One region of the Kitasatospora sp. NPDC127116 genome, then DNA from elsewhere that is predicted to be linked to it. Evidence: predicted binding sites of a transcription regulator. Region 1 holds the regulator's gene; each other region holds the start of a gene.
What was found. The regulator HrcA, encoded in region 1, represses chaperone genes, less so after heat shock. The targets are predictions, from matches to a motif close to TTNGCACTCNGNNNNNCNGAGTGCNAA.
Positions count from the first base shown of each region.

Region 1 (9,644 bases):
AACCTGCCGGAGAAGACCGCCGAGGTGCTGGAGTCGGACGGCTGGTTCCACACCGAGGACATCGGCGAGCTCACCCCGGACGGCTTCCTGCGGATCACCGACCGCAAGAAGGACCTGTTCAAGACCTCCGGCGGCAAGTACGTGGCGCCCAGCGAGGTCGAGGGCAAGTTCAAGGCGGTCTGCCCGTTCGTCAGCAACATCCTGGTGATCGGCAACGGCCGCAACTTCTGCACCGCGCTGATCGGCCTGGACGAGGCGGTCCTCCTGCCGTGGGCCGCCGAGCGCGGCCTGGCCGGCAGGAGCTACGCCGAACTGGCCGCCGAGCCGGCCGTGCACCAGCTGATCGAGGGCTTCGTCAAGCGGGTCAACGCCGACCTCCAGCGCTGGCAGACGATCAAGAAGTTCCACCTGCTGCCGCGCGACCTGGACATCGAGCACGGCGAGCTCACCCCGAGCCTGAAGATCAAGCGCCCGGTGGTCGAGCGGACCTACGCGGACGCCGTGGCGGCCATGTACGCGGGCGCCAACGAGGCCTGAGCCGCCCCGCCCCGTACGGCTCACCCGAACGGGTGCGCCGTACGGGACAATGGGCTCATGCCCTCCGCACTCCCCGACGGCGATCCGGTGCCGTCCGACGGTTCCCTGCCCGCGCACGCCCTCGACGGGCTGGGCGACCGGCCGTTCGGCTTCTACCTGCACGTGCCGTACTGCGCCAGCCGCTGCGGCTACTGCGACTTCAACACCTACACCGCCACCGAGCTGCGCTCCTCCGGGGCGGTCGCCTCGCAGGACACGTACGCGGACAACGTGGTCGCCGAGATCCGCCTCGCCCGGAAGGTGCTGGGGGACACGGACCTCCCGGTGCGGACCGTCTTCCTCGGCGGCGGCACCCCGACCCTGCTGCCCGCCCGCGACCTGGTGAAGATGCTCGCCGCGATACGCGAGGAGTTCGGGCTCGCCGAGGACGCCGAGGTCACCACCGAGGCCAACCCGGAGTCGGTCGACCCGGCGTACCTGGCCGAACTGCGCGAGGGCGGCTACAACCGGCTCTCCTTCGGCATGCAGAGCGCCCGCCCGCACGTCCTGAAGCTGCTCGACCGCCACCACACCCCGGGCCGCCCCGAGGCCTGCGTGGCCGAGGCCCGCGCGGCCGGCTTCGAGCACGTCAACCTCGACCTCATCTACGGCACCCCCGGCGAGTCCGACGACGACTGGCGGGCCTCCCTGGACGCCGCCATCGGCGCCGGGCCCGACCACGTCTCCGCGTACTCGCTGATCGTCGAGGAGGGCACCCGGCTCGCCGCCCGGGTCAAGCGCGGCGAACTGCCGATGATCGACGACGACGTGCACGCCGACCGCTACCTGATCGCCGAGGAGGCGCTCGCCGCCGCCGGCTACTCCTGGTACGAGGTCTCCAACTGGGCCACCGCCCCCGAGGGCCGCTGCCGCCACAACGAGCTGTACTGGACCGGCGCCGACTGGTGGGGCGCGGGCCCCGGCGCCCACAGCCACGTCGGCGGCGTCCGCTGGTGGAACGCCAAGCACCCCGCCGCCTACGCGCAGGCCCTCGCCGAGCAGCGCACCCCGGCGCTGGCCCGCGAGGTGCTGGCCGAGGAGGACCGCCGCGTCGAGCGGATCCTCCTGGAGCTGCGCCTGGTCGACGGCATCCCCCTGGACCTGCTCACCGACACCGGCCGCAAGGCGGCGGACCGGCACCTCGCCGACGGCCTCCTCGCCGCCGGGCCCTACGAGCAGGGCCGCGCCGCACTGACCCTCCAGGGCCGCCTCCTGGCGGACGCGGTTGTTCGTGACTTGGTGGACTGAGTGTCGTTAACGTGGTGTCAGCCGTCGTAGGGAGCGCGCAATGACCGCCATTGATGACCGGGTGACGGGGATCTTCGAGAATCTGGAGGTCCCCGAAGGCTTCAAAGCCGAGCTCATCAGGGGGGAAATCGTGATGATGGCCGGGCCGGACATGGTCCACAACCTCATCATCCGGGCCATCCAGCACCAGACGCCGTACACCCGGTGGAATGCACTGACCACGCAGGATGTGGCCTTTCCCCGCGAGGCCAGTGAGCCGCAGCCGGACCTGGTCGTGTTTGAGCGGGGGGCTGCGGAGGAGAGCGGTCGGCTGTTGCCCGCGCTTGCGGTCACCCTGGCGGTCGAGGTGGTTTCGAAGACCAGCGTGCTTCGCGACTACCGGACCAAACGGGAGCTCTATGCAGAGGGCCAGATTCCCGCATATCTGATTGTCGACCCGATCAAGGGTGTCTGTGTGCTGCTCACCGAGCCGAGTCGAGCGGCGGCCTCCGGGCTGCCGGACTACGCGGTCGAGCGGACCGCGAAGTTCGGCGAGTCGATTCCGCTGGATCTGCTCGACATCACGCTGGACACCTCGGAGTTCCGGACCTACTCCTGACCCGGCAGGGCCGTAAAGTCGATCAGTTCCTCCACCCGGCCCAGCAGTTCGGGTTCCAGGTCCTTGTAGCTGTCCACCTTCGACAGGATGTGCTTCCAGGCCGCCGGGGTGTCCACCGGCCAGCCGAGGCGGCGGCAGGTGCCCTCCTTCCAGTCCTCGCCCCGCGGGACGGCGGGCCAGCCGGGGATGCCCACGCTGGAGGGCTTCACGGCCTGCCAGATGTCGATGTAGGGGTGGCCGACGACCAGCACCGAGTCGCCGGTGACCCGGGCGGCGATGCGGTGCTCCTTCGTCCCCGGCAGCAGGTGGTCGACCAGGACGCCGAGGCGGCGGCCGGGGCCGGGCGCGAAGTCGGCGACGATCGCGGGCAGGTCGTCGATGCCGCGCAGGTACTCGACGACGACGCCCTCGATCCGCAGGTCGTCGCCCCAGACCCGCTCGACCAGCTCGGCGTCGTGCCGGCCCTCGACGTAGATCCGGGACTCGCGGGCGACCCGGGCGCGGGCGTTCGGGACGGCGACGGAGCCGGAGGCGGTGCGGCCCGGCGTCCGGGCGGGAGCCGGGCCGGCCGGGCGGACCAGGGTGACGGCCCGGCCCTCCAGCAGGAAGCCGCGCGGCACCAGCGGGAACACCCGGTGCTTGCCGAACCGGTCCTCCAGGGTGACGGTGAACCCCTCGGCGGTCTTCTCGCAGCGCACCACCGCCCCGCAGAAGCCGGTCGCCGCCTCCTCGACCACCAGGTCCCGCTCGGCGGGCACCTCCGGGGCGGGCCGCTGTTTCTTCCACGGCGGGGTCAGGTCGGGTCCGTACTGGCGGCTGCGCATACGGGTGATCATAGGGACGGCGGACGGTGTGTCAGAGGCCCGGCGCGCCCCAGACCGGGAACCAGCGGCTCAGGTCCTTCTCCAGCCGCAGGTCGTTCCCCAGCATCGCGTTGACCTGCAGCTCCAGCGGGCTGTTGCGCTTCTCCCCGCCGCCGGGCATCGGGGCGAAGGGATAGAACGTCCCGCGCTTGTAGAGGTAGACCAGGGCCAGCGACCGCCCCTGCGGATCGCGGAAGGCGACCAGCGAGCAGAGCAGCTGCGGCCCGAAGCCGTTCGCCTCCAGCTCGCTGTTGACCGCGTGCAGGTCGTTGACCAGCTCCGGCAGTTCGTCGGGCCGGTGCCGGGCGAGCAGCCAGGAGTAGCCGTAGTCGTCCTTGGAGGCCTCCACCGGGACGCCGCCGCGCTCGGTGTCGGCGTCCAGCAGGGCCCGGACCTGCTGCTCGACCTGGACGAAGGCCGCGCCCTCGACGGCCGCGAAGCAGACCGAGCCGAGCCCGGTGGGGGTGAACCCGGCCCCGGCCTCCAGGGTGAGCGCGGCGGACGGCACGCCGAACAGCTGGTCGAGGTCGGGCTTGACGGGCTTGGTGCGGCCGAACAGGGTGTCCAGGATTCCCACGGCGGTCCTTTCGCGTCAGGGGCTCGGCGGGTTCAGTGGCCGAGCTGCTCGGAGATCCTCGCCAGCTGCTCCAGCCGCTTCTCCAGGCTGGGGTGGGTGGAGAACAGCTGCGAGGCGGCCTCCCGGGCGCTCAGCGCGGGGGCGAAGTAGAAGGCGTTGTACGGCTGCGCCTGGCGCAGGTCCTTGCTGGGGATGGCCGCGATCTGCCCGGTCACCTTGGTGAGCGCCGAGGCCAGGGCGCTGGGCCGGCCGGTGAGCTGGGCGGCGGCCCGGTCGGCGGCCAGTTCGCGGTAGCGGGAGAGCAGCCGGGTGAGCAGGAAGCTGATCGCGTAGACGACGATCGACACCAGCGGGATGATCAGCGCCAGGATGGCGGCGTTCTGGTCGTTGTTGTTGCGCCCGCCGCCCATGAACCCGCCGTACACGGCGATCCGGGTCATCGCCCCGGCGAGGACGCCGAGGAACCCGGCGATCGTCATCACCGCGACGTCCCGGTGGGCGACGTGCGACAGCTCGTGCGCGAGGACTCCCTCCAGCTCCTCCGGTTCCAGCCGGCGCAGCAGCCCGGTGGTCACGCAGATCACCGCGTTCTGCGGGTTGCGGCCGGTGGCGAAGGCGTTCGGCATGTCGTTGTCGGCGACCGCCACCCGCGGTTTGGGCATGTCGGCCAGGGCGCAGAGCCGGTCGACGGTGCCGTGGAGTTGGGGGAACTCTTCCGGGGACACCTGGCGGGCGCCCATCGCCCGTTCGGTGATCTTGTCGCTGAACCAGAACTGGGCCACGAACAGCCCGCCGGAGATCAGGACGATCAGTGGCCAGGCGCCGCGCAGCAGCGCGATCAGCAGGCCGGTGAAACCGACGTACAGCAACCCGATCACGAACATCGTCGCGACCATGCGGCCGGTCAGGCCGCGGTCGGGCGCGAAACGGGTGTGCTGGCCCGAGCTCGACATCGCTTGCTCCTCCGTTCGCCGTCGCTTTCGATGCTGCCACCCGGACGGCCTCCCGGCACCACCCCGGTGCCGGGAGGATCGAACCGCCGGGGCCCCGCGGGCCGTGTCCGGAACTGCGGGGAGGATCACGCCCCTCGGGCCGTTCCTGCCGTAGGACCCGGGCCTTACACTGGCAGGTACGGTTCTGGCACTCGTACGTTCAGAGTGCCAAGACCGGGGGCCTCCCGGAGCGGCCCGCAGCAGTGAGGGACACAGTCGGACAACGTGCGAAGACGGAGGTGCGTGCCCCATGGCCGGTGAGGTCCGCCAGCTGGACGAACGCAAGCTCGCCGTACTCCGCGCGATCGTGCAGGACTACGTGGGCACCGAGGAGCCGGTCGGCTCCAAGGCCCTGGTGGAACGGCACAACCTCGGGGTCTCGCCGGCGACCGTCCGCAACGACATGGCGGCGCTGGAGGAGGAGGGCTACATCCACCAGCCGCACACCAGCGCCGGCCGCATCCCGACCGACAAGGGGTACCGCCTCTTCGTCGACAAGCTCGCCGAGATCAAGCCGATGAGCGCCCCCGAGCGCCGGGCCATCCGGCACTTCCTGGACGGCGCGGTCGACCTGGACGACGTGGTCGCCCGCACCGTGCGGCTGCTCGCCCAGCTGACCCGGCAGGTCGCGGTGGTGCAGTACCCCTCGCTGACGCGCTCCACCGTCCGGCACATCGAGCTGGTGGCGCTGGCCCCGGCCAAGGTGATGCTGGTACTGATCACCAACACCGGCCGGGTCGAGCAGCGGATGGTCGACTGCCCGGGCTCGGTCGGCGAGACGGTGCTGGCGGACCTGCGGGCCCGGATCAACGCGAGAGCCGCCGGCCGGCGCCTCCCGGAGGTCCCGGGGCTGCTGGAGGAACTGCCGGCGCTGTTCGAGCAGGCCGACCGGCCGACGGTCAGCACGGTCCTGGCGACCCTGTTCGAGACGCTCGCCGAGCAGAACGAGGAGCGGATCATGCTGGCCGGCACGGCCAACCTGACCCGCTTCGGGCACGACTTCCCGCTCACCATCCAGCCGGTGCTGGAGGCCCTGGAGGAGCAGGTCATCCTGCTCCGCCTCCTGGGTGAGACCGCGGACGCCGCGATGACGGTCCGGATCGGGCGGGAGAACGCCTATGAAGGGCTGAATTCCACCTCGATCGTTTCGGTCGGCTACGGTTCGGGCGACGAGAGCGTGGCGAAACTGGGTGTGATCGGTCCGACCCGGATGGACTACCCCGGCACAATGGGGGCGGTGCGAGCGGTGGCACGGTACGTGGGCCAGATCCTGGCCGAGTCCTAGCAAGGGCCACCGTTAGAATTTTTAACGGTGGCGTCCAGTCGCAGCACTACTACAGGCGGAACAAGCGGAGCATTTGGTGGCCACGGACTACTACGCGGTACTCGGCGTCCGACGGGATGCGGGGCAGGACGAGATCAAGAAGGCGTTCCGGCGCCTGGCACGCGAACTGCACCCGGACGTCAACCCGGACCCGAAGACGCAGGAGCGGTTCAAGGAGATCAACGCCGCCTACGAGGTGCTCTCCGACCCGCAGAAGCGTCAGGTCTACGACCTCGGCGGGGACCCGCTGTCCCCGGGCGGCGGCGGTGCCGGCGGCTTCGGCGCCGGCGCGGCGGGCTTCGGCTTCTCCGACATCATGGACGCCTTCTTCGGCGCCGCGGCCGGCCAGCGCGGCCCGCGCTCGCGCACCCGCCGCGGCCAGGACGCCATGATCCGGCTGGAGATCACCCTGGAGGAGGCCGCGTTCGGCACCACCAAGGAACTCCAGGTCGACACCGCCGTCACCTGCACCACCTGCAGCGGCGAGGGCGCGGCCCCCGGCACCTCGGCGCAGACCTGTGACATGTGTCGCGGCAAGGGCGAGGTCTCCCAGGTCACCCGGTCCTTCCTGGGCCAGGTCATGACCTCCCGCCCCTGCCCGCAGTGCCAGGGCTTCGGCACCGTCGTGCCGACCCCGTGCCCGGAGTGCGCCGGCGACGGCCGCGTGCGCGCCCGCCGCACCCTGACCGTCAAGATCCCGGCCGGCGTCGACAACGGCACCCGGATCCAGCTGGCCGGCGAGGGCGAGGTCGGCCCCGGCGGCGGCCCGGCCGGCGACCTGTACGTCGAGATCGCCGAGACCACCCACACCATCTTCCAGCGGCGCGGGGACGACCTGCACTGCACCGTCACCATCCCGATGACGGCGGCCTCGCTCGGCACCCGGGTGCCGCTGCAGACCCTGGACGGCCTGGAGGAGGTCGACATCCGGCCCGGCACCCAGTCCGGCCAGTCGATCCCGCTGCACGGCCGGGGCATCACCCACCTGCGCGGCGGCGGCCGGGGCGACCTGATAGTGCATGTCGAGGTGAAGACGCCCACCAAGCTCGACGCCGAGCAGGAGGAACTGCTGCGCCGCCTCGCGGTGCTGCGCGGCGAGGAGCAGCCGTCCGGCCAGTTCGCGCCGGGCCAGCAGGGCCTGTTCTCCCGCCTGAAGGACGCCTTCAACGGCCGGTAGTCGTCCGCGGAGGGGTGCCGGGGGATCCCGGCACCCCTTCCGTGTTCCCGTCCCACTCCTGGAGGTTCCCCCGTCATGACCGCGCCCGTCTTCGTCGTCGAGACCGAGCGGATCGCCGCCGCCGTGCCCGGGGCCGTGGTGCGCCTGGACGGCCCGGAGGGGCGGCACGCGGCCGCGGTGAAGCGGCTGGAGCCGGGCGAGGCGGTCACCCTGGCCGACGGGCTGGGACTCGGGGTGGACGGCACGGTCGCCGAGGTGCTCGGCAAGGACGCGATCGACGTGACGGTCGCCGCCGTGCGCCGGGAGCCGGAGCCCGCGCCGCGGATCGTGGTCGTCCAGGCGCTGCCCAAGGGCGACCGCGGCGAGCTGGCCGTGGAGACGATGACCGAGGTCGGCGTGGACGTGGTGATCCCGTGGTCCGCCTCGCGCTGCATCACCCAGTGGAAGGGCGAGCGCGGCGCCAAGGCGCTCGCCAAGTGGCGGGCCACCGCCCGGGAGGCGGGCAAGCAGTCCCGCCGGCTGCGCTTCCCCGAGGTCCGCGAGCCGATGACCACCCGGCAGCTGGCGCCGGTGCTGGCGCGGGCCGCGTTCGCCGCCGTGCTGCACGAGGAGGGCGCCGAGCCGCTGGCGCACGCCGGGCTGCCGGAGGGCGGGGACATCGTGCTGGTGGTCGGCCCCGAGGGCGGGGTCTCCCCGGAGGAGCTGGCCGCCTTCGCCGAGGCGGGCGCCAAGCCGTACCGGCTGGGCTCCTCGGTGCTGCGCACCTCGACCGCCGGGGTGGCCGCCGGCGCGCTGCTGCTCGGGCGCACCGGCCGCTGGTCGTGACGGCTGCCGTGCAGGCGGTCGGGGCGGCCCGCGGGGCGGTTCCCGGGAGGGCGTAACAGCCCTCCGCGGGCGGCGCCGGAAGTCTGGGAAAAACGGCGCGGATCGTACGCGCACCTGCTTAGGCTGGCCGGGTGACGGACTCCCTGAGCACCTCCTCGAACAGCTCGGCGGGCGCCTACCTGCGCCATCCCCACCTGCACGGCGACCTGGTCGCCTTCGTCGCCGAGGACGACCTCTGGCTCGCCCCGCTGGACGGCGGCCGGGCCTGGCGGCTGACGGCGGACCACCTGCCGGTCCACCACCCGAGGTTCTCCCCGGACGGGCGGCACCTCGCCTTCACCTCCACCCGGGACGGCGCGCCCGAGGTGCACGTGGTGCCGGTGGACGGCGGCCCGTCGCGCCGGCTCACCCACTGGGGCAGCCACCAGACCCGGGTGCTCGGCTGGACCGCCGACGGCCGCCCGATCGCCGCCACCGCCGCGGGCGAGGCCAGTTTCCGCCGCACCTGGGCGCACGCCGTGCCGCTGGACGGCGGCGAGCCGCAGCGGCTGCCGTACGGGCCGGTCGGCGGGCTCGCCTTCGAGCCGGGCGGGGACCGGGTGCTGCTGAGCAGCGTCAACGGTCGCGACCCGGCCTGGTGGAAGCGGTACCGGGGCGGGCGGGCCGGCAAGCTGTGGCTGGGCCGGGACGAGTTCGTCCGCGTCCACGCGGAGCTGGACGGGCAGCTGGACTCCCCGCTGTGGGTGGCCGGGCCGGGTGGGCGGGACGGCCGGATCGCCTTCCTGTCCGACCACGAGGGCGTCGGCGAGCTGTGGTCCAGCGGCCCGGACGGCACCGACCTGCGCCGCCACACCGCCGACCCGGACGGCTTCTACGCCCGCGGCGCCACCACCGACGGCACCCGGGTGGTCCTCCACCGGGCCGGCGACCTCTGGCTGCTGGACGACCTGGACGGTGCCGAGCCGCGCCGGCTGGACGTCCGCCTCGCCGGTCCGCGGGCCGGGCGCCGCCCCCGCCCGGTGCCCGCCGCGCACTGGCTGGACTCCGTCGCCCCCGACCGCACCGGCCGGGGCAGCGCCGTGGTGGTGCGCGGCAGCGTGCACTGGCTGACCCACCGCGAGGGCCCGGCCCGGGTGCTGGACGAGACCCCGGGCGTGCGCGGGCGGCTGGTCCGGGTGGTGCCGGGCGAGGACGGCGCCCAGGGCGTGCTGTGGGTGTCCGACGCCGAGGGCGAGGACGCCCTGGAGTTCGCCCCCGACCTGCACGGCGCCGAGCGCCGCCGGCTGGCCGCCGGGCAGCTCGGCCGGGTCAACTCGCTGGTGGTCTCCCCGGACGGCAAGCAGGCCGCTATCGGCGTGCACGACGGCCGGGTGCTGCTGGTCTCGCTGGCCGACGGCGCCGTGCACGAGCTGGACCGCAGCGCCGACGGAGAGGCCGGCGGGCCGGCCTTCAGCCCGGACTCGG
Region 1 is NZ_JBHXTL010000002.1:69,682-79,325, reverse strand. Features, by position in the region: gene ACFVHV_RS01425 (AMP-dependent synthetase/ligase) at 1-537, shown strand, start outside; gene hemW (radical SAM family heme chaperone HemW) at 595-1,824, shown strand; gene ACFVHV_RS01415 (Uma2 family endonuclease) at 1,865-2,422, shown strand; gene ACFVHV_RS01410 (DUF3097 domain-containing protein) at 2,413-3,246, opposite strand; gene ACFVHV_RS01405 (hypothetical protein) at 3,278-3,862, opposite strand; gene htpX (zinc metalloprotease HtpX) at 3,895-4,815, opposite strand; gene hrcA (heat-inducible transcriptional repressor HrcA) at 5,105-6,139, shown strand; gene dnaJ (molecular chaperone DnaJ) at 6,216-7,355, shown strand; gene ACFVHV_RS01385 (16S rRNA (uracil(1498)-N(3))-methyltransferase) at 7,431-8,180, shown strand; gene ACFVHV_RS01380 (PDZ domain-containing protein) at 8,312-9,644, shown strand, end outside.

Region 2 (9,644 bases), on a different contig from region 1:
GTGCTGCGGATGGTCCCGCTGCCGCACCGGCTCACCGGCCTGCTGGAGGCCGAGTCCGGCTTCAACGACGCGCCCGTGGTCATCCTGGTCGTCGCCTTCGCCACCACCGGGGAACTGGACACCTGGTACGTCCTGATCGGCACGATCGCCGCCGAACTGGCGATCGGCGCCGCGGTGGGCCTCGCCGTCGGAAAGATGGGCTCCTACGGGCTCAAGCACGTCGCACTGCCCTCCTCGGGCCTCTACCCGATCGCCGTGATGGCGCTCACCGTGCTCGCGTACGCCGGCGGCGCGCTGCTGCACGGCTCCGGCTTCCTCGCCGTCTACATCAGCGCGGTGATACTCGGGAACTCCAAGCTGCCGCACGGCCCCGCCGTCCGGGGCTTCGCCGACGGACTGGCATGGATCGGGCAGATCGGCATGTTCGTGCTGCTCGGGCTGCTCGTCACGCCCGAGACCATGGGCGACGCGGTGGTGCCCGCGCTGGTGATCGGCGGAGTGCTGGTGTTCCTGGCACGACCGCTGTCGGTGATGGTCTCGCTCACCCCGTTCAAGGTGCCGGCCCGCGAGCAGGCGCTGCTGAGCTGGGCCGGACTGCGCGGGGCGGTGCCCATCGTGCTGGCCACCATCCCGGTGGTGTCCGGCGCGCACCGGGCCGAGGACGTCTTCAACATCGTCTTCATCCTCGTCGTCGTCTTCACCCTCCTCCAGGGGCCGACCCTGCCGTGGGTGGCCAAGCGGCTGCGGATCGACGAGGGCGACATGGGCCAGGACCTGGGCATCGAGTCCGCCCCGCTGGAGAAGCTGCACGGGCACCTGCTGTCGGTCGCGCTCTCCCCCACCTCGAAGATGTCGGGCGTGGAGATCAGCGAACTGCGGCTGCCCAAGGGGGCCGCTGTCACCCTGGTCGTGCGGGAGGGGAACTCCTTCGTGCCGGACAAGGCGACGGTGCTGCGCGGCGGGGACGAACTGCTGGTGGTCACCACGGACGAGGTCGGCGAGGCGGCGGAGCGGCGGCTGCGGGCCGTGGACAAGGGCGGCAAGCTCGCGGGGTGGCTGAACGGGCGGTGAGCGCGGGGGTCGGCTCGGCTCGGCCCCTTCACTGCTCGAAACCGGCTGGGGCGGGCCGTCACGGCCGCTCCGGCTCGCCCGGCCCGCCCGGCTCCTCCGGCCCGTCACGGCTGGGGCAGGCCGGAGGGGCCTGGGTCGGCCGAGGGTCGGCCGAGGGTCGGCCGAGGGTATCTACGCGCGTAACTGATACGATGGTTCGATCATCCGTATAACCACCGCTAGACCACCCCCAATTTCTGCCTGACGCAGAGTTGGCGCGACCGCTCGGCGGCCGCGGTCCGGCTCCCGGCCACCACGCCGGACCGGCCCGGTATCTACCCCGGTCGACGCGCGAGAGGACGACTCTCGGCGCCGTCGGGGCCACACCATGCCCTGCCGCGCTACCAGGCAGCAGGAAGGACCGACCGTGACGGCGCGCCGAACGGTCGACACCGCCGCGGACCACGCGGCCACCCCCGCAGCTCCGGCCCCCGCCCGCGTCGGGTACGGCGAGCTGCTGCGCACGCCCGGGGCCTGGACGTTCCTGTCCCCCGCCCTCGTCGCGCGGCTGCCGTACGCGATGCTCAGCATGGGCATCCTGCTGCTCGTCACCCGGACCCACGGCTCGTACGGCACCGCCGGTACGGTCACCGCGGTCGCCGCCGTCGCCCAGGCCCTGGTCGGGCCGCAGACCGGGCGGCTCGCGGACCGCTACGGCCAGGCCGCGGTGCTCGTCCCGACCGTCCTGGTGCACGCGGCCGCGGTCGGCGCGCTGATCGCGCTCGCGCTCGGTCACGCGCCCGCCTGGAGCCTGTTCCTGGCCGCCGTCCCGGCCGGTGCGAGCGTTCCGCAGGTCGGCGCGATGGTCCGGGCCCGCTGGGTGGCCACGTTCACCGCGGACGGCGCCTCCGACGCCTCCGCGGCCCGGGTGAGCACCGCCTTCGCCTTCGAGTCCGTGACGGACGAGTTCACCTTCGTGATCGGCCCGATCCTGGCCTCCGGCATCGCCGCCCTCGCCAACCCGGCCACCGCCCTGGTCGCCGAGGCCGCGCTGACCCTCGTCGGCGGCCTGGCCTTCGCCGCCCAGCGGCGCACCGCCCCGGCCCGGATCGTGCCGCAGCCCGGCACCAAGCGCGCCTCGGCGCTCGCCTCCCCCGGCGTCCGCCTGCTGGCCGGGACCTTCCTCGGGGTCGGCGCGGTGTTCGGCGGCATGCAGGTGTCGGTGAACGCCTTCGCCGACTCGGTCGGGCAGCACGACGCCGGCGGCACCGTGTACGGGATCTTCGCCGGCGGCTCGATGCTGGCCGGCGTGCTGTACGGCGTGATCGCCTGGCGGCGGCCGGTGCAGCAGCGGATGCTGATCAGCTACACCCTGCTGGTGCTGGGCTGCTCGGTGCTGTGGGCGATGCCCAACCTGGTCGCGCTGACCGTCGCCGGGCTGGTCTGCGGACTGGCCATCGCGCCGACCCTGATCAGCGGCTACACCCTGGTCGAGACGCTGGTCGCGGACGGGGCCAAGACGGAGGCCTTCACCTGGCTGACCGGCGCGATCGGGCTGGGGCTGGCCGTCGGCTCGATGGCGGCGGGCCGGCTTGTCGACGGGCACGGGCCCTCGACCGGGTTCCTGGTGCCGGTGGCCGGGGCCGGACTGGGGCTGATCGTGCTGCTCTCGCTGCGGCACCTGCTGGTGGCACCGGGACCCGGGGCGGCCGTCGCGGGCACCGCTCCGGCCCGGGGTTCGGGCGACGTCCCGGCGGAGCACGGCGGTGCCGGACGGCTGGTGGGCGCGGCCAAGGGCTGAGCGGGAGGCGGTCCGGTGGCCGGGCCCGGCCCATCTCACACCGGAGTCGCTGGACTGATCCCGCGGAATGCCGCATCATTGACCATCGTTAGCACTCATCAGGCGAGAGTGCCAGGAGGAAGACAAGTGCCCACGTACCAGTACCAGTGCACCGAGTGCGGCAACGGCCTGGAGGCGGTGCAGAAGTTCACCGACGAGGCGCTGACCACGTGCCCCGACTGCCAGGGACGACTCCGCAAGGTCTTCTCGGCCGTGGGCGTCGTGTTCAAGGGCTCCGGCTTCTACCGGACCGACAGCCGCTCGTCCTCCAGCAGCACGGTGGGCGCCGGGTCGTCGTCGACCCCCTCGACGTCGTCCGCCACGTCCACGTCCTCCTCGGCTTCGTCCTCGTCGTCGAGCTCCGGCTCCTCGTCGTCGTCCAGCCCGGCTCCCGCCGCGAGCTGACCTCGGCACCGGGCCATCGGCCCGGGACGGCCCGCAGACCTCGGAGAGGCCCGTCGGCCCCGCTTCCACGCGGGGACGGCGGGCCTTTCCGCGTTCCCGTCGGCTCCGGCCGTCGGCCTCCCCGCTTTCCCCTCTTCCCCCGCTTCCCCCCTCCTCCCCTTCTTGCCCCGCTGCGGCCCCATGGGCTTTCCGTCACCCCGGACGGGCCGGAGCAACTCGTGCGGGTGAACGAAGTTGTCCACAGGGCCCGGTTGTCCACAGGCCTGGGGAAATTGCTGTCCGAGTTCGCCGGAAACGCTCATCGTGTGGGCATCCGGTCCGCGAGGGGCCGGGCCGCCGACACTCCGGAGGTGCGTCGATGACGACCGCGAACTTCTCCCTGCCCCTACCCCTCCCGCTGCCCGCGCCCGCCGTGCCGCCCCGGCAGGAGCTGCCGGGCTTCCCGCCGATCCGGCGCGGGTGCGGCGGGTGGCACCGCTGGCGCAGTGCGGTGCGACGGCGGGCCGGGGTGCCCGTCCTGGTGCTGCTCGCGGTGGCGGCGGCGCTGGCGCTGGGGCCCGCGCGGGCCGGTCTGCCGCCGCCCCAGGGGGGCGCGCTGGGCCGGACGGGTTGTCAATCCGGGACTGCGGAAGATCACCCGTAACCGGGGGGCGACTTCGTCGTTCGAGGCGGCATGAAGGGCTTCAAGGAATTCCTGCTGCGTGGAAATGTCATCGACCTCGCCGTGGCCGTGGTCATCGGCGCGGCTTTCACCAACATCGTCAACGCCTTCGTCAAGGGCGTGATCAATCCACTCGTCGGCGTCTTCGGGACGAAGGACCTCGCGTCCTACAGTTCCTGCCTCAAGGGGCCCTGCGAGGTGAGCCCGACCGGCGAGGTCACGTCCGGAATCCTCATCCTGTGGGGATCGGTGCTCAGCGCCGCAATCCAGTTCCTGATCACCGCGGCGGTCGTCTACTTCGTTCTGATCGTGCCCATGAACAAGCTGGCGGCCCACCGCAAGACCCTCGCCGAGAAGGCGGCGGACCTCGAAGCCAAGGAGGTCACCCTGCTGACCGAGATCCGCGACGCGCTGGTCGCGCCGCTGCGCTGACCGACGGGTGCCGGTCGGCGCACGGTCCCCGTTCCTCAGCCCCCGTGGTGCGGCGGGCGCTGGCTCAGGTACCAGTCCAGCCCCCGTCCACCACCCTCCCCCGTCCCGGGGCGGGCACCCCAGCCCGCATCGGTGTCGTCGCTGGACTGCTGGTCCAACGGGTCCCGGAAGACCAGCCGGGCCTTGGCGACCGCAGCCTCCCGGGGCTCCTGCGCCCGGTCCCGCTCCTGGCCCTTTTCCTGCCCCTGCTCGCTCACGCCGTCCACTCCGTCCACTCGTCCCTCCCCTCCAGCCTAAGAGCCCCGCGGCACGCCTCGGGCCCCGGTGCGGAACGCTCCGCGCCAGGGCCCGGATGAGGGCTCGGCCAGCGGGCCCGGCCGGCCCGTCGGACGGGCTGTCGGGCGGCCTGCCAGGCGGAACTGCCCGGGTGGCCTGTCGGGTGGCCTGTCGGGTGGCCTGTCAGGCGGCTTCGAAGCCCGCGTGGTCGGCGATCTTCTTCAGCTCGGCCAGCGCGTGCTTCTCGATCTGGCGGATCCGCTCGCGGGTGAGGCCGTGCTGCTTGCCCACCTCGGTGAGGGTGCGCTCGCGGCCGTCCTCCATTCCGTAGCGGGAGCGGATGATCGAGGCGGTGCGGTCGTCCAACCGCCCGATCAGGTCGTCCAGTTCCTCACGGCGGAGCATGACCATCACGGCGTCCTCGGGGGACGTGGCCCCGGTGTCCTCGACGAGGTCACCGAACTGGGTCTCGCCCTCGTCGTCGACCGACATGTTGAGGCTGACCGGGTCGCGCGCCCAGTCCAGCACGTCCTTGATCCGGGCCTCGGTGGTGTCCAGCTCGGCCGCTATCTCGGCCGGCTCCGCCTCACGGCCCAGCTCCTTGGACTTCTCCCGCTGCACCCGCCGGATCCGCCCGAGCTCCTCCACCAGGTGCACGGGCAGCCGGATGGTGCGGGACTGGTCGGCGATGGACCGGGTGATCGCCTGCCGGATCCACCACGTCGCGTACGTGGAGAACTTGAAGCCCTTGGCGTAGTCGAACTTCTCGACGGCGCGCACCAGGCCCGCGTTGCCCTCCTGGATGAGGTCCAGCAGCGGCAGGCCGCTGCGCGGGTAGCGACGGGCGACGGCGACCACGAGCCGGAGGTTGGACCGGATGAAGACGTCCTTGGCGCGCTCGGCGTCGGCGGCTATCGTCTCCAGCTCCTCGCGCGTGACGCCGTCGGGGAGTCCGCCCTCGTCCATCAGGTGCTGGGCGTACACGCCGGCCTCGATCCGCAGCGAGAGCTCGACCTCCTCGGCGGCATCGAGCAGGGGTGTCCTGGCGATCTCGTCGAGGTACATGCCGACCAGGTCGCGGTCGGCCTCAAGGTTGGTCGGGCGGGCCGCGCGACTCCGGTCGGCCCTGTCGCGAACGACGGCACGGGTGGCCATGCTTGCTCCCTTTGCTGGTATTGCCGAGGTCTGCCTGCCTGCCTCGTGAGGGCAAGAAGTGCGGGCCCCTGGAGGCACACACGTAACGATCCAACGAACAGAATCCGGACAACATTCCCAAGTCACTCAGATTCTTCCCGGCGATGCAGTATCCTGCCGGTTTTCACCCCGGCCTCGAACGCTGAGTGACCGGTCGGACGCGTCCCGTACCATCGGCCAACTATCCCGGGAGCGATGTCTTCACTCGACCGACACGCTGCCGCCGCCCACCCGTTGAACCCGCGAACGGCCGCCGACGTTCCCCGCGTTCCCCGCTTTCCGCGGCCGCACGCACCCCGGCACACGCAGGTCCTCCTCACAAACGATGCCGAATCGCTATCACTCCGGCTCTTGCCCGGCACGGGACACTGGGAAGGTGTCAGTCATGCACCTGACCAACGGCACGAACCGCCTCACTGCGCGTAACCGCAGTCTCCTTCGGGACACCGCGCTCGCGCTGGGCTGTGCCGCACTGTTCGGCCTGCTGGCCGCTCCGGTGACCGGCCAGTGGCACCCGCTGGTCCGCTTCGACCAGGAGTGGATCGGCGAACTGCACACCTACGCCCGGGAACACCGGGTGTGGACCGCCTCCGTGCAGACGCTCTCGGACATCGGCGGCACCGTCACGATGCGGATGCTGCTCGGAATCGCCGCCGGGTGGCTCTGGTTGATCGGCGCACGGGTGCTGGCCGGCTGGGTGGCCGCCCAGGCGCTGGTCGGCTGGGGCGCCCAGTGGGCGCTGAAGCTGGCCTTCGGCCGCAGCCGCCCCTCCTTCACCGATCCGGTCTCGCACGCCGACGGCCCGGCCTTCCCCTCCGGGCACGCCATGGCCTCGGCGATCACCTGCGCCGTCCTGGTCGGCCTGCTCTGGTACCGGGTCGGCCGGCGCGGCCGCACCGCCGCCTGCCTGGTGGCGGCGGCCACGGTGCTGACCATCGGCTGGACCCGGATCGCGCTCGGGGTGCACTGGCCCAGCGACGTCCTGGCCGGCTGGCTGGCCGCCGGCATCGTGCTGGGCACCGTGACCGCCGTGATCCAGGTCTGGCGCCCCGGCGCCCTGGCCCGGGACGTACGGCGGGTCAACTGGCGCACCAGGGACCGGGTCCAGCGGGTCGTCGTGTCGGGCGGGCGCTCCTCGCGCACGGCCGCCCCGCTGGACGAGGACGGGCCGCACGGCCCGCCGGAGGAGGTCCCGGGCGACCCGTCCGGCCGGGCCGACGAGACCGTCCGCTGAGGCCTCGTCACCCCACGGCCCGCTCCCGGCCACCACCGGCCACCACCGCCGACCACCGCCGACCACCGCCGACCACCGCCGACCACCGCCGACCACCGCCGACCACCGCGCTAGCGTGGCGGCCATGCCCGACACCACCGCCCCCACCGCCCCCATCTCCTCCGCCGCGCCCGCCGGTTACCCCGTGCGCCCGCTGCGGATCGCCACCGTCCAGGCCCAGGCCGTGGCCGGTGACATACCCGCCAACGTCGCCCAGGCCGCCGAACTGATCCGCGAGGCCGCCCGGGCCGGCGCCCGGCTGGTGCTGTTCGCGGAGAAGGTCCTCTCCGGGTACGAGCCCGAGCTGATCAGCGCCGACCCCGTCAAGTACGCCGTCCAGACCGGCGATCCGCGCCTCACGCCGATCGCCGAGGCCTGCCGCGAGACCGGCACCGCCGCCATCGTCGGCGCCGCCGTACGGGACGGCGCCGACCTGCGCGTCTCCGCCCTCGTCCTGGGCCCGGACGGCGAGTTCGTCACCCGCTACGACAAGCAGCACCTGTTCATGACCGAACGCGAGCACTACCGCCCCGGGACGGCCGGCTGCACCCTGGAGCTGGACGGCTGGCGGCTCGGGCTCGGCGTCTGCTACGACTCCGGCTTCCCCGAGCACGCCCGGGCCGCCGCGCTCGACGGCTGCCACGCGTACCTGGTCGGCGCGCTGTTCAGCATGGGACACGGCCACCACGAGTCCCGCACCTGGTTCCCGGCCCGCGCGCTCGACAACACCCTCTACACGGTGCTCGCCAACCACATCGGCCGCACCGGCGGCTGGCACACCTGCGGCGGCAGCGCGGTCTGGGGCCCGGACGGCCGGCTGATCGCCGAAGCGAGCGAGGACCGGCGCGAACTCGTCGTCGTCGACCTCGACCCGGACGTCCTGCGCCGCACCCGCGAAACCGAGTCCCTCCTCGCCGACCTCGCCCTCGCCACCGCCCGCCCGCAGGCCCCCCGAGCCCGCTTCACCCTGGCCTGACGCACCTCGGCGGCCACCCCGGCCGGCCACCCCGGCCGGGAGCGTCGGGGCACGGGGGCGCGGTCGGCTCCGGCGCACCGGCCACGGCCCGGTCAGGAGGCGCGCATCGCCGCCACCGCGGTCATCCGGCCGACCCGGCGGGCCGGCAGCACCGCGGCGGCCAGGCCGACCAGGACGGTCAGGGTCAGGGCGGCCAGCACCGGCAGGACCGGCGGGGTGCCGACCGTTCCCAGCGTCGAGGTGATCGAGCGGGCGGCCGCCCAGCCGTAGGCGACGCCCAGGCCGGTGCCGACCAGCGCGCCGGCCAGGGAGAGCAGCAGCGCCTCCAGGGTGAGCATCCGGCGCAGTTGCTCGCGCGACATCCCGATCGCGCGCAGCATGCCGATCTCGCGGGAGCGTTCGCTGATGCTGAGCATCAGGGTGGCCGCGACGCCCAGGCCGGCGATGGCGACGGAGAAGGACAGCAGGGCCATGCTGACGGTCTTCAGCCGGTCCAGCAGCGAGCGCAGGGTGTCCGCCTGGGCGGCCGTGTCGGCGACGGTCACCTGCGGGTGGTCGGCGAGGGCGCGGTCCAGGGCCCGGCGGGCGGTCGGCCGGTCGTCGCCGGCGGCGGCCGGGGAGATCCAGGCCGTGGTGACGGGCGCGCCGGGAGCGAGGCGGTCCAGGGTCGTGGGCGTCACCAGCAGGGTGGCGCCGCTCTGCAGGGTGAACGGCAGGCTGCTGCGGCCGGGTTGGAGCCTCAGCTCGACGCCGCCGGCCCGCCGCACCCCGGTCTCGCCGAGTCCGCTCAGCGCGGTGCCCTCGGTGAGTGCGCGGGCCCGGTCCACGTCGTCCGTCGAGGAGTTGAGCCGGGTGGGGTCGACGGCGGCGACCACGGTGGGCCGGCCGTCGAGGTCGACGGTGGCCGAGCGGACCGGGGTGACGGTCAGCCCGTGGTCGGCGCCGAGGGCACCGAGTGCCCCGGCGGGCAGGGCGCCGCCGCCGGTGGCGGCCGCCGAGAAGACGCCGGGCTGGCGCGCGGACATCACCGGCACCAGCGACTGCGAGGTGATGTCGAGCGCGGTGACCGCGCCGACCATCACGGTCACGCCGAGCAGCAGCGCCGAGCCGGTGGCCCCGGTGCGGCCGGGGTTGAGCCGCAGCTGCTGGGTGGCGAGCCGGCCGGCCGTCCCGCCGAGCCTGCGGGCGGGGCGGCCCAGTACGGCGACGACCGCGGGCAGTACCCGGTGGGACAGCCGCAGCACCCCGAAGAAGTTGGCGATGGCACCGACGGTGACGGCGAGCAGCGACAGCGGCGGCGGGGTCAGCGCCCCGGCCACCAGCAGCACCGTGCCCGCGAGCAGCAGCCCGGAGGTCCACACCGCGGCCCGCGCCCTGGCCGCCCCGCCGGCCGGCGCGGGGGTGCCGCCGAGCGCGGCGATCGGCGGCACGGCCGCGGCGGCCTTCGCCGGGCCGCGTACGGCCAGCAGGGTCAGCAGCACGCCGAACAGTCCGGCCAGCAGGCAGGTCAGCGGGGAGGGCATCAGCGACAGGTGCA
Region 2 is NZ_JBHXTL010000072.1:9,898-19,541, forward strand. Features, by position in the region: gene ACFVHV_RS26375 (potassium/proton antiporter) at 1-1,071, shown strand, start outside; gene ACFVHV_RS26380 (MFS transporter) at 1,478-2,851, shown strand; gene ACFVHV_RS26385 (FmdB family zinc ribbon protein) at 2,978-3,295, shown strand; gene ACFVHV_RS26390 (hypothetical protein) at 3,654-3,938, shown strand; gene mscL (large conductance mechanosensitive channel protein MscL) at 3,969-4,388, shown strand; gene ACFVHV_RS26400 (hypothetical protein) at 4,424-4,645, opposite strand; gene ACFVHV_RS26405 (sigma-70 family RNA polymerase sigma factor) at 4,848-5,819, opposite strand; gene ACFVHV_RS26410 (phosphatase PAP2 family protein) at 6,244-7,092, shown strand; gene ACFVHV_RS26415 (carbon-nitrogen hydrolase family protein) at 7,217-8,107, shown strand; gene ACFVHV_RS26420 (FtsX-like permease family protein) at 8,200-9,644, opposite strand, start outside.
Region 2: a site for HrcA is predicted at 2,940-2,966, ahead of ACFVHV_RS26385 (FmdB family zinc ribbon protein). Genes of this name have one in related genera too.

Region 3 (9,644 bases), on a different contig from region 1:
TCGCGCAGGTCGGCGTCGACGAAGCAGACGATGTCGCCGCGGGTGACCAGCAGCGAGCGCCAGAGCACCTCGCCCTTGCCGGGGACGGCGGGCAGCCGGGGCAGGACGGCGTCGCGGTGCTCGACCCGGGCGCCGGCCTCGGCGGCGACGGCGGCGGTGGCGTCGGTGGAGCCCGAGTCGACGACGACGAGTTCGTCGACGAGCGGGAGGCGTTCCATCAGCTCGCGGCGGATGGTGCGGACGATGTCGCCGACGGTGGCCTCCTCGTCCAGGGCGGGGAGGACCACGCTGACGGTGCGGCCGGTGCGTTCCTTGGCGGCGAGGAGGGTGCGGACCGGCCGGTCGGCCGCGCTCCAGGAGCGGCGGCGCAGCCAGGACGCCGCCTGCGGGAGGAGCTCGGGAATCGGTTCGGCGGGCACGGAGGTCTCCTCGGCGGGGTCGGTGGGACGGGTCATCTCGCGTGGCGGACGGACCCGTTCAGGATTGACGCCTTCGGATACAGTCTTCGTACAGCGGTCGGACCTTTGCACGCCGGGGTCGCCGTTGAGCATCACCACAATTTCACAAGCTCATCCAGAGGGACTGAGGGAACGGCCCGTTGACGTCCCGGCAACCTTCCCGCGCGGCTGTCTGTCGACAGGCCCCGGCGGGACAGGTGCCAATTCCGGCCTGTGGCGCGACCGTGCCACGGGGAAGATGAGGAGAGAGGCCTCGCCATCATGGCTATCGACACCGCCGCACCCTCCCCCAGCCTTCGGCCGGGGGGACCCCCGCCCGTCGACCTCGGCCCCGCCGCCGCGCTGTCCTGTCGCGAGTGCGGCACCCGCTTCCCGCTCGGCCCCAGCTTCGCCTGCCTGGAGTGCTTCGGCCCGCTGGAGATCGCCTACGAGTTCGGCAGCGAGGGCGCCGAGGAGCTGCGCAAGCGGATCGAGGCCGGTCCGGCGTCCATCTGGCGGTACGCGCCGCTGCTGCCGGTTCCGGCCGACGTGGCGTCGAAGCCCAATCTGAACCCGGGGTGGACCCCGCTGGTGAAGGCGGACAACCTGGGCCGGGAGCTCGGTTTCACCGCCCAGCTGCACGTCAAGGACGACTCCGGGAACCCGACGCACTCGTTCAAGGACCGGGTGGTCGCCTGCGCGATCGAGGCGGCCCGGGCGTTCGGGTACACCACGCTGTCCTGCTCCTCCACCGGCAACCTGGCCGGCGCGGTGGGGGCGGCGGCGGCCCGGGCCGGGTTCCGGTCCTGCGTGTTCATCCCGCACGACCTGGAGCAGGGCAAGGTCGTCATGGCCGGGGTGTACGGCGGCGAGCTGGTCGGCATCGAGGGCAACTACGACGACGTGAACCGCTTCTGCTCGGAGCTGATCGGCGATTCGGCCGGCGAGGGCTGGGGCTTCGTCAACGTGAACCTGCGGCCGTACTACGGCGAGGGTTCCAAGACGCTGGCGTACGAGATCTGCGAGCAGCTCGGTTGGCGGCTGCCGGAGCAGATCGTGATCCCGATCGCCTCGGGCTCGCAGCTGACGAAGATCGACAAGGGCCTCCAGGAGCTGATCAGGCTCGGCCTGGTCGAGGACCGGCCGTACCGGATCTTCGGTGCCCAGGCCGAGGGCTGCTCGCCGGTGTCGGCCGCGTTCAAGGCCGGCCGGGACGTGATCAAGCCGGTCAAGCCGGACACCATCGCCAAGTCGCTGGCGATCGGCAACCCGGCCGACGGCCCGTACGTGCTGGACATCGCCCGCCGCACCGGTGGCGCGGTGGAGGACGTCACGGACGCCGAGGTCGTGGCGGCGATCCGGCTGCTGGCGCGGACCGAGGGCATCTTCGCCGAGACCGCGGGCGGGGTGACCGTCGGCGTGCTGAAGAAGCTGGTCGAGACCGGGCAGCTGGATCCGGCCAAGGAGACCGTCGCGATCAACACCGGCGACGGCCTGAAGACCCTGGACGCCGTCTCCGACGCCGGGATGACCGCCGTCATCCGCCCGACGCTGGACTCGTTCCGCGCCGCCGGCCTCGCGTCCGCCTGAACCACCCGATCGGCCCCGCCCCCGCAAGGAGAGTCATGAGCGCCAACGTCCGCATTCCCACCATCCTCCGCACCTACACCGACGGTGCCGCCGTGGTGACCGCCGAGGGTGCCACCCTGGCCGAGGTCGTCGCCGACCTGGAGAAGAACCACCCGGGCATCTCGGCCCGCATCCTGGACGACACCGGCAAGCTGCGCCGCTTCGTGAACGTCTACGTGAACGACGACGACGTGCGTTTCGCCGAGGGCCTGGCGACCGAGATCGAGGACGGCGCCGGCATCTCGATCATCCCGGCGGTGGCCGGCGGCTGCTGAGCCTTCGCGACCAACCCGCGGTCGCCCGCGCGTACGGAATTCCGTTTCCCGTATGCGCGGGCGACCGCTGGCATTCCGGCCGGAATATTTCCCGGTCGAGTCGGAGTAGAGTGTGGCTCGGTTGGGAACAGGGTTTCCCTTTCGGCCCCCGCAGTGCTCGGCCCGGGGGCGTCCGGCCGGCGGGACCGGCCCGTGAAACATGTCAGGCGGATGTCAGAATTCCCGCGGACATTTGAGTAATTCGTCCGCTATGTCCGGCGTGAAATGCCGAGATTATTCCGATTCGGCCCGTCCTGTCCCTTGACATCGAGGCGGAATTACCGGTGGCTGGCCCTGTTGCAGAGGGCGTCGATCCGGATACATTCAGCGGCGGTCGACGCAATCACCCGCTCGCCGGAAGCCGCCTGGCGTCCTGCACGGAGGGTTGCGGCGTGCACGGCTGCGCCCAGGGGGGGTTCCCCGGGCCGGCCTTCAACCAACCCGGGCCCGCGACCTGCGGGCGCGTGAAGGGCCAGCACAGCACTAGGGGAGTTCGGAATGGCTCAGGGCACCGTCAAGTGGTTCAACGCGGAGAAGGGCTACGGCTTCATCGCGGTCGACGGTGGTGCGGACGTCTTCGTCCACTACAGCGCGATCCAGATGGACGGCTACCGCACCCTCGAGGAGGGCCAGCGGGTCGAGTTCGAGATCTCTCAGGGACAGAAGGGCCCGCAGGCGGACATGGTCCGCGCCGCGGTCTGACCCCTTCCGACCCCAGGAGCTCGGCGCGGCCCTGCGGCTGGTGACCTCTCGCTTCTCGACGGGCCCGTGCGACTCGTGTCGCACGGGCCCGTCGGCGTTCCCGGGCGGCCCCGGCGGCGGCTCGCGGATTGCCGATTGGGCTTGCACTCGCCCACCCGGAGTGCTAATCATTGGCGTTAGCACTCACAGTGTGAGAGTGACAGCGGACCGGGTCGGTGAGGCCCCCGGGAGCGGAGGGAATGGACCTCCGCGCACCAGGGCCGTCCGTCGCGGGCACCCCTTGGTCCGAGCAGTCGACCGTGTCCCGGAGGACCACTTCTGATGGCCAAGATCATCGCCTTTGATGAGGAAGCTCGCCGCGGCCTTGAGCGTGGCATGAACCAGCTCGCCGACGCGGTGAAGGTCACGCTCGGCCCCAAGGGCCGCAACGTCGTGCTGGAGAAGAAGTGGGGCGCCCCCACGATCACCAACGACGGTGTCTCCATCGCCAAGGAGATCGAGCTCGAGGACCCGTACGAGAAGATCGGTGCGGAGCTCGTCAAGGAGGTCGCCAAGAAGACGGACGACGTCGCGGGTGACGGCACCACCACCGCCACCGTGCTCGCCCAGGCCCTGGTTCGCGAGGGTCTGCGCAACGTCGCCGCCGGCGCCAACCCGATGGCCCTGAAGCGCGGCATCGAGAAGGCCGTCGCCGCCGTCTCGGACCAGCTGCTGGCCCAGGCCAAGGATGTGGAGACCAAGGAGCAGATCGCCTCCACCGCCTCCATCTCGGCCGCCGACACCCAGATCGGCGAGCTCATCGCCGAGGCCATGGACAAGGTCGGCAAGGAAGGCGTCATCACCGTCGAGGAGAGCAACACCTTCGGTCTGGAGCTCGAGCTCACCGAGGGCATGCGCTTCGACAAGGGCTACATCTCCGCCTACTTCGCCACCGACCTGGAGCGCATGGAGGCGACGTTCGAGGACCCGTACATCCTCATCGCCAACTCCAAGATCGGCTCGGTCAAGGACCTGCTCCCGCTGCTGGAGAAGGTCATGCAGAGCGGCAAGCCGCTGGTCATCATCGCCGAGGACGTCGAGGGCGAGGCCCTGTCGACCCTGGTCGTGAACAAGATCCGTGGCACCTTCAAGTCCGTCGCCGTCAAGGCCCCGGGCTTCGGTGACCGCCGCAAGGCCATGCTCGGCGACATCGCCATCCTCACCGGTGGCACCGTCATCTCCGAGGAGGTCGGCCTCAAGCTGGAGAACGCCGGCATCGACCTGCTGGGCACCGCCCGCAAGGTGGTCATCACCAAGGACGAGACCACCATCGTCGACGGTGGCGGCGACAGCGAGCAGGTCGCGGGCCGCGTCAACCAGATCCGCGCCGAGATCGAGAACAGCGACTCGGACTACGACCGCGAGAAGCTCCAGGAGCGCCTCGCCAAGCTGGCCGGCGGCGTGGCCGTCATCAAGGCCGGCGCGGCCACCGAGGTGGAGCTCAAGGAGCGCAAGCACCGCATCGAGGACGCCGTCCGCAACGCCAAGGCCGCCGTCGAGGAGGGCATCGTCGCCGGTGGTGGCGTCGCCCTGCTGCAGGCCGGTGTCGCCTTCGACAAGCTGGAGCTGGACGGCGACGAGGCCACCGGTGCCAACATCGTCAAGGTCGCGCTGGAGGCCCCGATCAAGCAGATCGCGACCAACGCCGGCCTGGAGGGTGGCGTCGTGGTGGAGAAGGTGCGCAACCTCCCCGCCGGTCACGGCCTGAACGCGGCCACCAACACCTACGTCGACCTGATCGCCGAGGGCATCATCGACCCGGCCAAGGTCACCCGCTCCGCGCTGCAGAACGCCGCCTCCATCGCGGCGCTGTTCCTCACCACCGAGGCCGTCATCGCCGACAAGCCGGAGAAGGCCGCCGCGGCCGCCGGCGGCGGCATGCCGGGCGGTGACATGGACTTCTGATCCTGATCGCTTCGATCGGATCGGTTGGACCTCGTCCGTGTGGGCGGTTCCCTTCGGGGGGCCGCCCACACGGCGTTTCGGCGGTCCGGGTGTTCCGGGCGTTCCGGGTGTTCCGGGCGTTTCGGCGTTCCGGACGTGTCGACGGAGAATGGACGGATGGCTGCTGACGACATCGAGACCGCCCTGCACAACGCGCGGGCACTGATCCTGGCCGACCTCACCGCGCGGGACGTGGCGGACGCCGCCGTCGTCTCGCTGGTGGAACAGGCCGTGACGCACCGCCGCTGGTGGCTGGAGCAGTGGCCGGACGGCACCGAGTACGTGCTCGGGCTGGTCGCCCAGGACGTCCAGGACGCGCTGCTGGAGGCGTACGGGCGCTGGCCGCTGTGCGCCGACTGCGCGGCCGACGGGGACCCGCACGCCCTCGGCGTGGAGCCCGAGCTGGGGCCGGACCCGCACTGGGTGTGCGGCAAGCAGGGCGCGGTGGTGGCACCCGTGGGGAAGCTCGCGTAGACCCGTGCGTACGGTGGCGGCATGAGGCGCTGGGTGTGGGGTGCGGTGGGCGGGTGCTGCGGGCTCGGGCTCTGGTGGGCCGCGGTGGAGCTGTCGGGGGCCGGCCAGGACGCGTGGTGGGCCGTGGTGGGTCGCCTGCCCGCGGTGCCGGCGGGGATGGCCGCCGCGGACCGGGTGCTCGCGCGGCGGGGCTGACGGGCGTCAGAGGGCGCCGAGTTCGGCCGTCAGATTGGTCCGCGCGGCGGCCGTGAAGCGCTCGCGGGCGGCGGGGGTGCGGTAGAGCGCGGGCAGGGCGAGCAGATGGCGCAGGACGGCGGCCCGGCCGGCCGAGAAGTCCGGCGCGGGGACGAAGCCGTACTCCTCGCGGACGGCGGCCGCGTACGCCGCGTACGCCTCGGGGCTGCCGCCGAGGACGGCGAGGTCCGCGTCGCAGAGCACCTCGCCGTTGCGGTCGCCGGGCGCCGGGTCGTGGCCGACGGTGAGCAGCACGAGGCGCTCGACCTCGGCGACCCGCTCGGCGGGCAGTCCGGCGGCGGTCAGCGCGCGGACGGCCAGGGCGGCGCTGCGCTCCTCGTTCTCGGTGCGGTCGGGGCGGTAGACGGCGTCGTGGAACCAGGCCGCGAGCCGGACGGCCTCCGGGTCGTCGGCGTGCCCGGCCAGCTCGTCGACGTGTTCCAGCACGGCGTGCAGGTGGGTGACGGTGTGGTAGCGGCGCTGCGGCTCCGACCAGCGGCGCAGCAGCTCCCGGCCGTACGGTTCGGGCTCGACGGCGGCCCCGCAGCGGGTCAGCAGCGCGGTCCAGGCGGCGAGCAGGCCTTCGGTGAGCGGGCCTTCGCCGAGCGGCCGGTGCCCGGGGGTGGACGGTCGGTGCCCGGCGGACTGCCGGTGCGCGGCGGCGGACGGGTCGTGCTCGGTGGTCGGCATGGCGACCATTGTGGCGGCCCGGCCGGGCGCTGGACCTATAGGTAGGTTGACGATATATGTAGTCGTATGACTGAACGCTCCATGCAGGAGCCCACGCTGCTGCTGCTCACCGCGCTGGCCGATGCCCCGCGGCACGGCTACGCGCTCATCCAGGAGATCGCCGCGATCTCCGACGGCCGGGTCAGGATGCGCACCGGCACGCTCTACGGGGCGCTCGACCGGCTGCTGGGCCAGGGCCTGATCGAGGTCGCCGCCGAGGAGGTGGTGGACGGCCGCGCCCGGCGCAGCTACGCGCTGACCGGGGCCGGCCGGGACGCGCTGGCCGCCGAGGCGGAGCGGCTGCGGGCGGTGGCCACCGAGGCCGAGCGCCGGCTCAGCAGGATCCGGTCGATGCTGCCGGGCAAGGCCGGGTCGCAGGGGCGGCCCGCGGCGGGGGGAGGCCTCTCATGAGCACGCCGGCGATCGGCGCGGCGCCCTCGGCGGTGCTGCGGGCCGCGCTCCAGCTCTACCCGGAGCGGTACCGCCGCGAGCGCGGCGAGGAACTGGCCGAGGTGTTCGCCGACACGACCGCGGCCGGCGGCCGGCTGGCGGTCGCCCGGGAGGTCCTCGGCCTGGCGGTGTACGGGCTGCGGGTGCGGCTCGGACTGACCGGGGCCTCGCCGGCCGGGCGGCTGCTGGCGCTGCTCGCGCCGATGCTCGCCGGGGCGGTGGCCGGGGCGGCGCTGGCGGCCTGGCTGACCACGGCGGACCGGGTCGCCAACCGGTTCGCCTGGGACGACTCGTTCGGGACCCGGTTCGCGATGTTCTGCCCGCCGGTGGCCGCCGCGCTGCTGGTGGTGGCGGCCCTCCTGGGACGGTGGGCGGCGGTGCGGGGCAGCGCGCTGATCCTGGGCGCGTCGGCGCTGTACGAGCTGGGGGGTGCCGTGTGGCACGACCTGGCGGACGCCGCGCTGTACCCCGGATTCGACCTGTGGTGGAGCGGCTACATCGGGATGGCCACGCTGCCGTTCGTCGGGGCCGCGCTGCTGCTGGTCGCGGCGCCGACCGACCTGCTGCCCCGGCCGACCTGGCGCACGGGCGGCCTGGTGCTGGCCTCGGTGGCGGTGGGCGCACTGCTGGAGGCGGCCCAGAACTGGGACGACACCAACTTCCCGCTGGACCTGGGGTGGGTCGTGGTGATGCTGATCGTGCCGCTGCTGCTGACCCTCGCCGGGCTGCGCGGGCGGATGGCGCCGGCGGCGGCGGGGGCGGCGGTGCTGGTGCTGACCGGCCCCGGCTGCCTGTTCAACATCTGGCGCGAGTCCCGCGGGGTGTCGCACCTGCTCCCGGTGGCGGCGCCGACGGTGGCCGTGCTGCTGCTGGTGGCGGTCGCGGTGCACCGGTTCGGGCGGCGGGAGGCGGTCGGGGCGGTCCAGGGGCCGGCCTGACCGGGAGGAGCGGGGAGGCCGTTTCCGGGTGACCGGAACGGCCTCCTCGGAGTTTCCGGGGGCGGACGGATGTGGCAGGCTGTCGAATATGTCTAGACCAATTTTCGAAGTCATCGCGCTGACGCCCCAGGACGCCCAGGCCGCCGAGTCGGGCGGCGCCGACCGGCTCGAACTGGTCACCGACATGGCCGCCGACGGGCTCACCCCGTCCGTCGAGGACTTCGGCCGGATCCGGGCCGCCGTCCGCATCCCGCTGCGGGTCATGCTGCGGATCCGGGACGGCTTCGCCCCCGGCGACGTGGACGGGCTGTGCGCCCGGGCCGCCGCGCTGCGGGCCGAGGGGGCCGAGGAGTTCGTCCTCGGCTTCCTCGACGCCGACGGCGCCGTCGACCTGGCCGCCACCACGGCCGTCGCCGGGGCGATCGCCGGCTGCCGCTGGACCTTCCACCGGGCCATCGACCACAGCGCCGACCGGGCCGCCCTGCGGGCCGCCGTCGGCGGGCTGCCCGGCCTGGACACCTTCCTCACCTCCGGCGCGGCCGCCGGGGTGGACGCCGGGCGCGAGGTGCTGTCGGCCGAGCTGGCCCGGGCCGGCGAGCCCGGCTACCGGCAGCGGATCCTGATCGGCGGCGGCCTGCGGGCCGAACACCTGAAGGAGCTGCGGGCGGAGGGCTTCGACGCCTTCCACGTCGGCGGCGCGGTGCGGGTCGACGGCTGGCGGACGCCGGTGGACGCGGCCAAGGTCGCCGAGTGGCGGGCGCTGATCGACGCCTGAGCGCCCGCGGCGGGCGCCGTACCGCGCGCCCGTGCCGAGCGCCGCGCTGAGAGCCCGTGCCGAGTGCCGCGTCGGGAGCCCGTGCCGAGCGCCCGCGGTGGCTGGCCGCGGGCGGCCGAGGGCGGCCACCGGGCGAGAGGGCCGGTCCCCGGACCGGCCCTCTCGCGCGCTACCGCAACTGCTCCGGCAGCGGCTCGCCGTGCAGCACCGTCAGCCCGGAGACGGCACGGGTCAGCGCCACGTACAGCCGCCGCAGGCCGGTCCGCTCGTCCGGCTCCCCGGCGATCACCGCGGCCGGCTCGTCCAGCACCACGTAGTCGTACTCCAGGCCCTTGGCCAGCGAGGCCGGGACGAGGGTGAGCCGGGCCTCCGCGCTGGTCTCGGCGCCGGGGGAGAGGTGCGGCAGGCCCGCGGCGGTCAGCGCCTCGGCGAGCCGCGGGATGCGGGCGTCGGCCGCGATCAGGCCGGTCGAGCCCTCGTGCCCCAGCGCCTCCCGGCAGGCCGCCAGGACCGCCTCCGTGGTGTCCTCGTCGGCGACCCGGCGGATCGTCAGCGAGCCCGGGGCCTCGCGGACCGAGGAGGCCGGGGCCAGGCCGGGGGCGATCGCCGGGAGCAGCCGGGAGGCGTACGCGATGACCTCCTCCGGCACCCGGAAGCCCTTGGTCAGCTCCTCGATGTGCGCCTCCGGCTTGCCCAGGTGGCGCAGCGCCTCCGGCCAGCTCGCCGTCGCCCACGGGGTGGTGCCCTGGGCGAGGTCGCCGAGGACGGTCGCCGAGCCGGTGGTGCAGCGCCGGCCCACCGCGCGGTACTGCATCGGGGAGAGGTCCTGGGCCTCGTCCAGCACCACGTGCCCCAGCGAGGGGGTGCGCTGCACCAGGTCGGTCGCCTCGTCCACCAGGACGGCGTCGGCCGCCGTCCAGCGGGCGGTCCGCACCGAGCGGTCGGGCTTGGGCCGGAGCACCGCCTGCTGCTCCTCCGG
Region 3 is NZ_JBHXTL010000009.1:62,576-72,219, reverse strand. Features, by position in the region: gene ACFVHV_RS05990 (glucosyl-3-phosphoglycerate synthase) at 1-455, opposite strand, end outside; SAM riboswitch class I at 567-703, shown strand; gene thrC (threonine synthase) at 720-2,027, shown strand; gene ACFVHV_RS05980 (ubiquitin-like small modifier protein 1) at 2,063-2,341, shown strand; gene ACFVHV_RS05975 (cold-shock protein) at 2,879-3,082, shown strand; gene groL (chaperonin GroEL) at 3,404-5,026, shown strand; gene ACFVHV_RS05965 (hypothetical protein) at 5,183-5,539, shown strand; gene ACFVHV_RS05960 (hypothetical protein) at 5,561-5,734, shown strand; gene ACFVHV_RS05955 (hypothetical protein) at 5,741-6,463, opposite strand; gene ACFVHV_RS05950 (PadR family transcriptional regulator) at 6,530-6,913, shown strand; gene ACFVHV_RS05945 (hypothetical protein) at 6,910-7,890, shown strand; gene ACFVHV_RS05940 (copper homeostasis protein CutC) at 7,979-8,665, shown strand; gene ACFVHV_RS05935 (HelD family protein) at 8,835-9,644, opposite strand, start outside.
Region 3: a site for HrcA is predicted at 3,223-3,249, ahead of groL (chaperonin GroEL). Genes of this name have one in related genera too.